One region of the Shewanella sp. 10N.286.51.B7 genome, then DNA from elsewhere that is predicted to be linked to it. Evidence: predicted binding sites of a transcription regulator. Region 1 holds the regulator's gene; each other region holds the start of a gene.
The links. The regulator sigma-54, encoded in region 1, starts transcription at its own class of promoters, with help from an activator protein. The targets are predictions, from matches to a motif close to GTTGGCACGNNNNTNGNNT.
Positions count from the first base shown of each region.

Region 2: a site for sigma-54 is predicted at 869-887, ahead of BCU84_RS17035 (nitrate reductase). Genes of this name have one in related genera too.
Region 3: a site for sigma-54 is predicted at 1,123-1,141, ahead of flgA (flagellar basal body P-ring formation chaperone FlgA). Genes of this name have one in related genera too.
Region 4: a site for sigma-54 is predicted at 1,416-1,434, ahead of fliE (flagellar hook-basal body complex protein FliE). Genes of this name have one in related genera too.

Region 1 is NZ_MCUF01000034.1:60,000-62,210, forward strand. Features, by position in the region: gene lptB (LPS export ABC transporter ATP-binding protein) at 1-196, shown strand, start outside; gene BCU84_RS10405 (RNA polymerase factor sigma-54) at 378-1,862, shown strand; gene hpf (ribosome hibernation promoting factor) at 1,887-2,174, shown strand; gene ptsN (PTS IIA-like nitrogen regulatory protein PtsN) at 2,177-2,211, shown strand, end outside.
Region 2 is NZ_MCUF01000062.1:25,154-27,364, forward strand. Features, by position in the region: gene BCU84_RS17030 (cytochrome c3 family protein) at 204-539, shown strand; gene BCU84_RS17035 (nitrate reductase) at 927-2,211, shown strand, end outside.
Region 3 is NZ_MCUF01000058.1:24,918-27,128, reverse strand. Features, by position in the region: gene BCU84_RS15545 (chemotaxis protein CheV) at 68-988, opposite strand; gene flgA (flagellar basal body P-ring formation chaperone FlgA) at 1,324-2,046, shown strand; gene flgM (flagellar biosynthesis anti-sigma factor FlgM) at 2,119-2,211, shown strand, end outside.
Region 4 is NZ_MCUF01000058.1:47,984-50,194, reverse strand. Features, by position in the region: gene fliF (flagellar basal-body MS-ring/collar protein FliF) at 1-985, opposite strand, end outside; gene fliE (flagellar hook-basal body complex protein FliE) at 1,020-1,361, opposite strand; gene BCU84_RS15650 (sigma-54 dependent transcriptional regulator) at 1,559-2,211, opposite strand, start outside.

The sequences.
Region 1 (2,211 bases):
GAAAATTATTCAACAATTAAAAAATCGTGGACTTGGAGTACTCATTACCGACCATAATGTTCGTGAAACGCTTGATGTATGTGAGCGCGCGTATATTGTTAGCCACGGTGATTTAATTGCAGAAGGCACGCCTGCTGAAATCTTAGACAATCAGCAAGTCAGGTCAGTATACTTAGGTGAGCAATTCAAGCTATAGTTAGCATTCTTTAGTGCACAATATGGCATGTCGCGACCAGTATCAGTCCCACTTTTTAGTGCAATGTTCTAGACTGAACTTAAGCCAAGGTTCAGCTTAAGCCTAGAAGCAGTTTAAAAAGGTGCTAGACCCACACAATTGTTAGTCGCGATGATGAAACTCAATTAGGGATAAGCGGTAAATGAAAGCCTCACTCCAACTTAAAATGGGTCAACACCTGACTATGACCCCACAGTTGCAACAAGCCATTCGCTTATTGCAACTTTCCTCATTGGAGCTACAGCAAGAAATTCAACAAGCACTTGACTCAAATCCACTCCTTGAGCTCGAAGATGAGTTTGCTAAAGCAAAAGAACCAGTAAAAGAAAACGCCCAGCAAACCGATACTGATTTTAGTGATAACAGCCAAGTGACTGTTGAAAAAGACACCTCAACCGTAGACACCACTGAATCGTTAACCAAAGAATCCATGCCTGACGAATTACCAATGGATACCACATGGGATGAAGTTTACACAGCATCCCCAAGTTCAGGTTCTGGCGCAGTGGCTCGTGATGACGATATGCCTTTTCAGGGTGAAACCACAGAAGGCTTATATGAGCATTTAGAGTGGCAAAAAAATCTCACCCCTTTTTCTGAAAACGATCTGGTAATTGCTACGGCGATTATCGATGCCGTTGATGAACGTGGTTACTTAACCCAAACAACTGAAGACATATTGCAAGCTTTAGGCCTAGAAGATATTGAACTCGATGAAGTTGAAGCTGTACTCAAACGAGTACAGCATTTTGATCCTGTAGGCGTTGCAGCAAGAGATTTAAGCGAATGCTTGATGATTCAGCTTGGCCAATACCCTAATGAAATACCTTGTATCGATAACGTTAAGCTACTGATTGCAGAACACCTAGACTTAATTGCAGGCCGTGACTTTAGATTATTAATGCGTAAAACCAAGCTTAAAGAAGATGATTTACGCGAAGCGATTCAATTTATTCAAACGCTTAACCCACGTCCAGGGTTACAGATCACTCCTATTAAAGATGAATATGTCATTCCTGATGTGACAGTGTTTAAAAAGAGTGGCCGTTGGGTCGTTGAATTAAATCCAGATAACATGCCAAAAATTGGTGTGAATCAGCAATATGCAGCCATGGCGAAAGGCTCTGCTAATCAGTCAGACAGCCAGTTTATTCGCGGCCATTTACAAGAGGCAAAATGGTTTATCAAAAGTATTGAAAGCCGTAATGAGACACTATTAAAAGTGGCTAATTGTATTGTGCAATTTCAACAAGGCTTTTTTGAGTTTGGCGAAGAAGCAATGAAGCCAATGGTACTTAATGACATTGCTGAAGCCGTTGAAATGCATGAATCAACCATTTCGCGTGTCACGACACAAAAGTATATGCACACCCCTAGGGGACTTTTTGAACTAAAATATTTCTTTTCAAGCCATGTGAGTACTGATGATGGCGGAGAATGTTCTTCTACTGCAATTCGCGCATTTATTAAAAAGCTTGTTGCGGCAGAAAACCAGCAAAAGCCACTTAGCGATAGTAAAATGGCGACGCTATTGGCAGAACAAGGGATCAATGTTGCTCGGCGTACGATCGCCAAATATCGTGAAGCAATGCTCATCCCTCCCTCAAACCAACGCAAAAGCCTATAAGCCTTTGTTATTGGAGGATGATATATGCAAATTAACCTGACTGGGCACCATGTGGAAATTACTCAATCTTTACGTGAGTATGTACAAACTAAGTTTTCAAAGCTTGAACGACACTTCGAACAGATCAATAATGTTCACGTTGTGCTCAATGTTCAAAAGCTGCAACAAATTGCAGAGGCAAAATTACACCTCAAAGGAGGTGAAGTTTTTGCGGTATCACAGAACGCTGATATGTATGTTGCAATTGACGCCCTGATCGACAAATTAGATCGTCAGGTAATTAAACACAAAGAGAAGTTAATTAAACACTAACGATGGAACTTCGCACCATTCTGCAGCCGGCGTGCAC
Region 2 (2,211 bases), on a different contig from region 1:
CACTTTAATCTTGCGGATACATAAAGTAACGCATATTAAAGGGTTGAGCTGGTTGTTAGGTTTAAGTGGTTGCGCTTGCTGTTGCTAAATCAACCAGTGTTAGCTAAGTTTATAATGAGCAAATAAATGTCGTGCTGATAACCGATATCGAAAAAGTGACTTGATGATTACTTTCTCGATTATCACAAATGGAGGGTACTATAGTGAGCAATAAAATTCTTGTCGCATTGTTTGCAGCAGCTCTTGCTGTATTAACATTGTCATCGAATGCTTTTGCTGCTGATGAAAATCTAGCAGATTTCCACGCCGAAATGGGTGGATGTGAAAGCTGTCATGCTGACGGCGAACCATCAGCTGATGGTGAGTATGAGTTTGAACAATGCCAAAGCTGTCACGGAACACTTGCTGAAATGGATGATAATCACGCACCACATGATGGAATGTTAATGTGTGCCGATTGTCACGCACCTCATGACATGAATGTTGGTGATGTGCCAACATGTGACAGTTGTCATGATGATGGACGTTCTGCTCAGTAAATGAGATGAATCGACTGCTATTTTACATCGGAAACACATATTGCTTATATAAGAGCGCTTGTACAGAACGATGCGAGATAGTGTAAAAAACGCCACAGATGTTGGCGTTTTTTTATGCCTATTAATCTTAAGCTGGTTATTGTGATGAGGTTTTTTGCTCTAGATATGACTAATGCTATGAATTTAACTACCCCTAAAGAGGTATTTAAATTCATTTGTTTTCAATAGCTTGCGCAGGTTTGGTGCAAAATAATGCACTTGAGTTGCACACTTCTCGGTACTTCCTAGATTTCCTTTTGTTAAACCACTGTTAAATCATAACCTTAGTAATTGGCACAACTTTTGCGATGTTATTGACATAAAATTTTGTCAGTAAAGGGAAGTTGCATGTCTAATATCCAATCGAGTTGTGCTTATTGTGGAGTAGGCTGTGGCGTTACTGTTTCTTTAAATTCAGGCTCGTATAAAACGGGTTTACCTGCTGCTGAGGCGCAAAAATCTGTTGATGAACTATTTGGCGATCAAGCTCACCCTGCCAATAAAGGTCAGCTTTGTGCTAAAGGCGAACGCCTTCTTGAAAGCTTGGTTCAACCTAATACCTTACGTTACCCAAAACTTAAATCGGGTAAACCGACTTCCTGGGATTCAGCGTTAAGCACAATTGCTGAAACATTTACGCAAACCATTGCTGAGCATGGACCTGATTCGGTTGCATTTTATCTGTCAGGACAACTACTCACTGAAGATTATTATGTTGCCAATAAACTCGCTAAAGGATTTATTGGAACTGCAAACGTGGATACTAATTCCCGTTTATGTATGTCTTCTGCAGTGAGTGGCCACATGCGTGCATTTGGCGAAGATGTTGTGCCAGGGTGTTATGAAGATTTTGAGTTAGCCGATGTGATTGTGTTAGTTGGCGCTAATAGTGCGTGGACTCATCCTGTATTATTTCAACGCATGATAAAAGCCCGCGAACAACGGGGCACTAAAATTGTGGTTATCGATCCCGCGAAAACAGCCACCTCTAGCCAAGCTGATTTACATCTCCAAATTACGCCAGGTGTAGACTACAAATTGTTCAATGGTTTATTGCAATTTATCGTGGATAACGATGCGACAGATTCAAATTATGTCGAAGCCCACACACAAGGGTTTGATGAGCTTCTTGCGCACTTGTCAAAAGACAAACTCAGTTATGACATTGACAGCCTTGCTACAGAGTTAGGCCTTACAAGTAGTGAGCTTATTTATTTTTACCAACTCTTTATTGGCAACGATAAAGTGATGACAGCGAGCTGTCAGGGAGTTAACCAAACACTTTCAGGAACAGATACCACCAATGCGATGATTAACTGTCATTTGGCATTGGGTCATATTGGCCAGCCCGGCAGTGGTTTCTTTTCGCTCACAGGTCAACCTAATGCAATGGGCGGACGTGAGGTTGGCGGGTTAGCCACACAACTTGCTTGTCATATGGGCTTTTCAGATCCAGAACGTGAATTACTCGCAGACTTTTGGCAGGTAAATAATACCAAAAGTGTGATTGCAACAGAAAAGGGCTTAACCGCGGTTGAGCTTTTTGATGCGATGGCAGAGGGTAAAATTAAAGCGGTATGGGTTATGGGAACAAACCCATTAGTATCTTTACCTAATACTGCAAAAATCAAAC
Region 3 (2,211 bases), on a different contig from region 1:
CTGCAGTTTCATAGATAACATTCATCTGTCTATTAAGTTAATCATAGACAGAGAATGATAATAATGCTTATAAAATTAAGTGTTTATTTACAGCAGAAGCCAGCTCATCCGGATTAAATTTTGCGATAAAATCATTTGCACCGACTTTCTCAACCATTGCTTGGTTAAAGACACCACTTAACGAAGTATGTAATACAACTTTAATGTCTTTTAGTTTTGGATCATCTCGAATTTCAGCAGTTAGGGTATAACCGTCCATCTCAGGCATTTCAATATCAGAGATGATTAATGGAATTTCGTCAGCGACATTGTCCATTTCTGTTGCTATAGCTTTGAGTTTTTCGAGTGCATCTTTACCATCAATTGCAGTATCAATTTGCAGATTCAAAGACTCTAAAGAACGAATAATTTGTTTACGTGCCACCGCAGAGTCATCAATGACCATAATATGATAATGCTGATCACGGTCGATAGTTAACGCTTCATCAGCTTCTTTACTGATTTCAGTCTTAACAGGTGAGATTTCATCTAAGATTTTTTCAACGTCCAAAATCTCGACCAATTCACCTTCAATTTCAGTCACTGCTGTTAGATATGAATTACGTCCCGCACCTTGTGGCGGCGGCATAATTGATTCCCAGTTCATATTGATAATACGCTCAACAGAACTGACTAAGAACCCTTGAATACTGCGGTTATACTCAGCAATAATAATGAAGCAGTTCTCTGTTGAAGTTAAAGGACGGCCGCCTGTTGCCGCACTCAAATCAATCACAGAAATAGTCGAACCACGAATATGAGCAATACCTTTAATCATTGGGCTTAAGCGCGGTAATGTCGTTAATGGTGGACACTGTAAGACTTCTTTTACTTTGAAAACGTTGATACCAAATCGTTGACGGCCATTCAATTTAAAAAGTAACAACTCAAGTCTATTTTGACCAACGAGTTGGGTACGTTTATTGACTGATTCAAGAATACTCGACATAACCCTGCCTTGTTTATTTTACAGCCCCTTCCGGGCGTTTTTCTTATGATTTAAAGCGACAGTAAATCTATTACCATCAAATTGTACCACACGCTAAATTCGATTTTCTGACAATATGATTATCAACATACTAACTGGGCATGCTTATTGCTTCATGTAAAACAATGACAATAAAACCCCATATTGATAGTTGAACAGTCAAACTTCTGACTCACTGATGAGTACAATGCGACTCATATAAACAACTAAATTAATATTCTTGTTTAAATCCACAGATTTAAACCGTTAATAGAGAAGTATAGAGACATACTGGCAATACTGGCTAGAAACTAAAAATGAATAAAAGAATGCTATGGCTACTCATTATATTGTGTTCCTCTTTACCGGCTTTCGCCAGTGAAGACAGCACTATTACCTACTCTTTATCGACCATTACTGAGTTAGCTAAAGAGACTGTGGCAAAAAAAATTGCTAATAGTCCTTCATATAATAGTGATGCAAAGATAAATATCTTGCCACAACGTGTTGAAGGAAGGTTAACCCCTCCATCATGCTACCCGCCAATCAATGTAGAAATGGCCAGCGACAGACCGATTAACCGAACCAATACCGTAAAGATAAGTTGCAACAGTCCGGAGTACGATTACCCTTGGCAAATGTATTTATCCGTCAAAGTTGAAGTACTCTACCCTGTAGTGACGGCTAAAAGTATTATCGAGAAAGGCGAACTCATCACCAATGACACCATAGAAATAAATTATGTTGATCAGCACAGTATTCGTGGCCAGTTTTTCTCGGGTGTATCCGACATTATTGGCACTCGCTCAAAAAGACGAGTCCCAGCCAAAGCCCCATTACTCAATAATAACCTATGTTTTGTATGTAAAGGTGATTCAGTCTCCATATATGCAAAAACTAATAGCTTTGAAATAAAAACAGCCGGTGAAGCATTAAGAGACGGAAATGTGGGAGAGACCATTAGAGTCAAAAACTCTAACTCAAACAGGAAACTAGATGTTATTGTCATAGGTGTTGGAGAAGTTGAAGTTAGGATGTAAAATAATCCTAAAGTTCTTTCCAGCATGGCCGATACCCTGTTAGGAATACCATAAATTACGCTGGAGCCTTACATGGCAATTGATATTAACAATCTAAAAACAGCTTCACACACTCAGTTACGTACTAACCGTGACGCAAGTGCTGCGACAAAAACTGCAGAGTCA
Region 4 (2,211 bases), on a different contig from region 1:
TTGATTCCATTGGCGGTTGATTTGATAAAGCGCCAGGAATACCGCCCATTGATTGACCTGATGAATTACGTTCAATGGTCATTTCACTACGAATCGCAGGTAAATCAGGTGAAAAGCGTTTGGCCGTTTGTTCAACCGCAGTAAAATCCATGTTCACATCGACCTGAGAAGTAAAATTTTCAGGTCCTAATATCGGCATTAAAATCGATTCGACTTTATTACGATACTCAGCTTCTTTCTGTTGAACCAATTCTTGTTCGCGGCGCGCTCTAGATGATGCCGCATCTTGGCTGCCTGAATTTAATAAACGGCCATTAGAGTCAGTTACAGTCACTCTCGTTGGGTCTAAGCCCTGTACTGCTGAAGCAACAATATCGACGATAGAGTCAATTTCTTCTTGTCCTAAACTGCCTCGACGAACATTGACCACAACAGTTGCACTTGGTTTGGATTTATTGCGGGCAAAAACATTTTCTTTTGGCAAAGCTAAAATAACTTTAGCGCGAGTTACGCTATTTAGTTCTTCAATTACTCGGGCTAAATTGACTTCTTGGCTTTGCTTTAAGCGTGCTTGCTCCATTCGTTGGCTAACACCGAAGCCACTGTCTTTACTTAGGTAATCTGTTGGCTGGCTTGATGCTTCAACGCCTGCACGAGCTAGTAATAGTTTTACATTTTGATATTTGTCTTCAGGAATACTGACGACATCACCAGAAATTTTATAGGCAATTTTATTTTTATCCAAAACGTCCAACACTTGGATCATTTCGTTTGTTTCCATTTGACCTAACGGTCTGTACTCAGGCTCTTGCGCCCACATCATCATAAATACAGCCAATACCAAACAAACGGCTAATGCCAGAATCATAGTAATTTGACGCATAAAATCAGCACTACCAAAAGAACTCATCAAACCAGGTTTATTTTCCTGCTGAATCCCTGTGCTACTAGCGGTATCTGAATCTAATACGAGATCTGTACTCACAATAATTACCTACTTTCTAATCTGATAAAGAGGCCTAAACAGGCATGCTCATAATTTCTTTGTAAGCTTCGACAAGCTTATTTCTTACCTGTACTGTCGCTTCAAAAGCCACACCAGATTTTTCACGAGCAATAACGGTATCTGATAAAGTTACCGTAGAATCACCCATCTCTAAACGAGTGGCTAGATTAGCCGAGTTTTTCTGTAACTCTGTCACACCGCCAACAGCTTGAGAAAGCAATTCTCCGAAGTCTGCACCTGAAGTATTGCCTACTTTCTGGATCATATCCGGTTGGATAGGTGAGCGAAGATTAGGCGAGATTTCACCACGAAGTGATTGCATTTCTTGTAAGAAAGGATTCGAGCTAATCTGCATTGTAATCTCCTATTCGTCGGATATTTGACGACTAAAAACCAGTTACAATAGATTTAGCAAGTAGGATGCCAACAATAGAATTAACGCGATAGTTTGGGTGATTTTATTACTAATGGATGACTGTTTGACTAGCAAGTGAACAAGTAAACCTGATCGAAAGCCAAATCAGGTTTACTTTGTAGCAGTCTAGCTAAAAGCTAAGCAGGGACTTGTATTCCCATATCGCGCATCTTGGCCATTTTATAACGTAAGGTTCTAGCACTGATACCTAGCTTTTCCGCAACGTCTTTGCGGCTACCATTACACTGGTTAAGTGTCTCAAGAATAATTACATGCTCTTGAGCTTTTAACTCATCACCAAGTCCTTCATTTTCAGCTACAGGTTTGACTTGAGTAGGTTCAGGTTGCTGTAATTCAACTTCATTTGAATCTAATATGATATCTGCTGTTGAAATAGCCTCTCCAGTATGAAGAATTAATGCTCGTTGAATCACATTATCCAGCTCACGAACATTTCCTGGCCAGCGATAAGTCAACAAACGTCTACAAGCCACTTCATCCAAAGTCGGCACAGGTGAGATATTGGCATTCTTAGCATGCTTAACCAATAAATGACGCGCAAGTGGTAAGATATCAGCTGGTCGTTGATTCAAAGCAGGCCAAGTTAACGGGAATACGTTAATTCGATAATATAAATCTTCTCTGAAACCGCCTGATGCCACCATTTCTTTTAAGTCTCTGTTAGAAGTAGCAAGCACACGCACATCAAGAGAAATAGTTTTACGCCCGCCTAAACGTTCAACTTCTCGTTCTTGTAACACTCGCAGTAGCTTAGCTTGAAGACCTAATT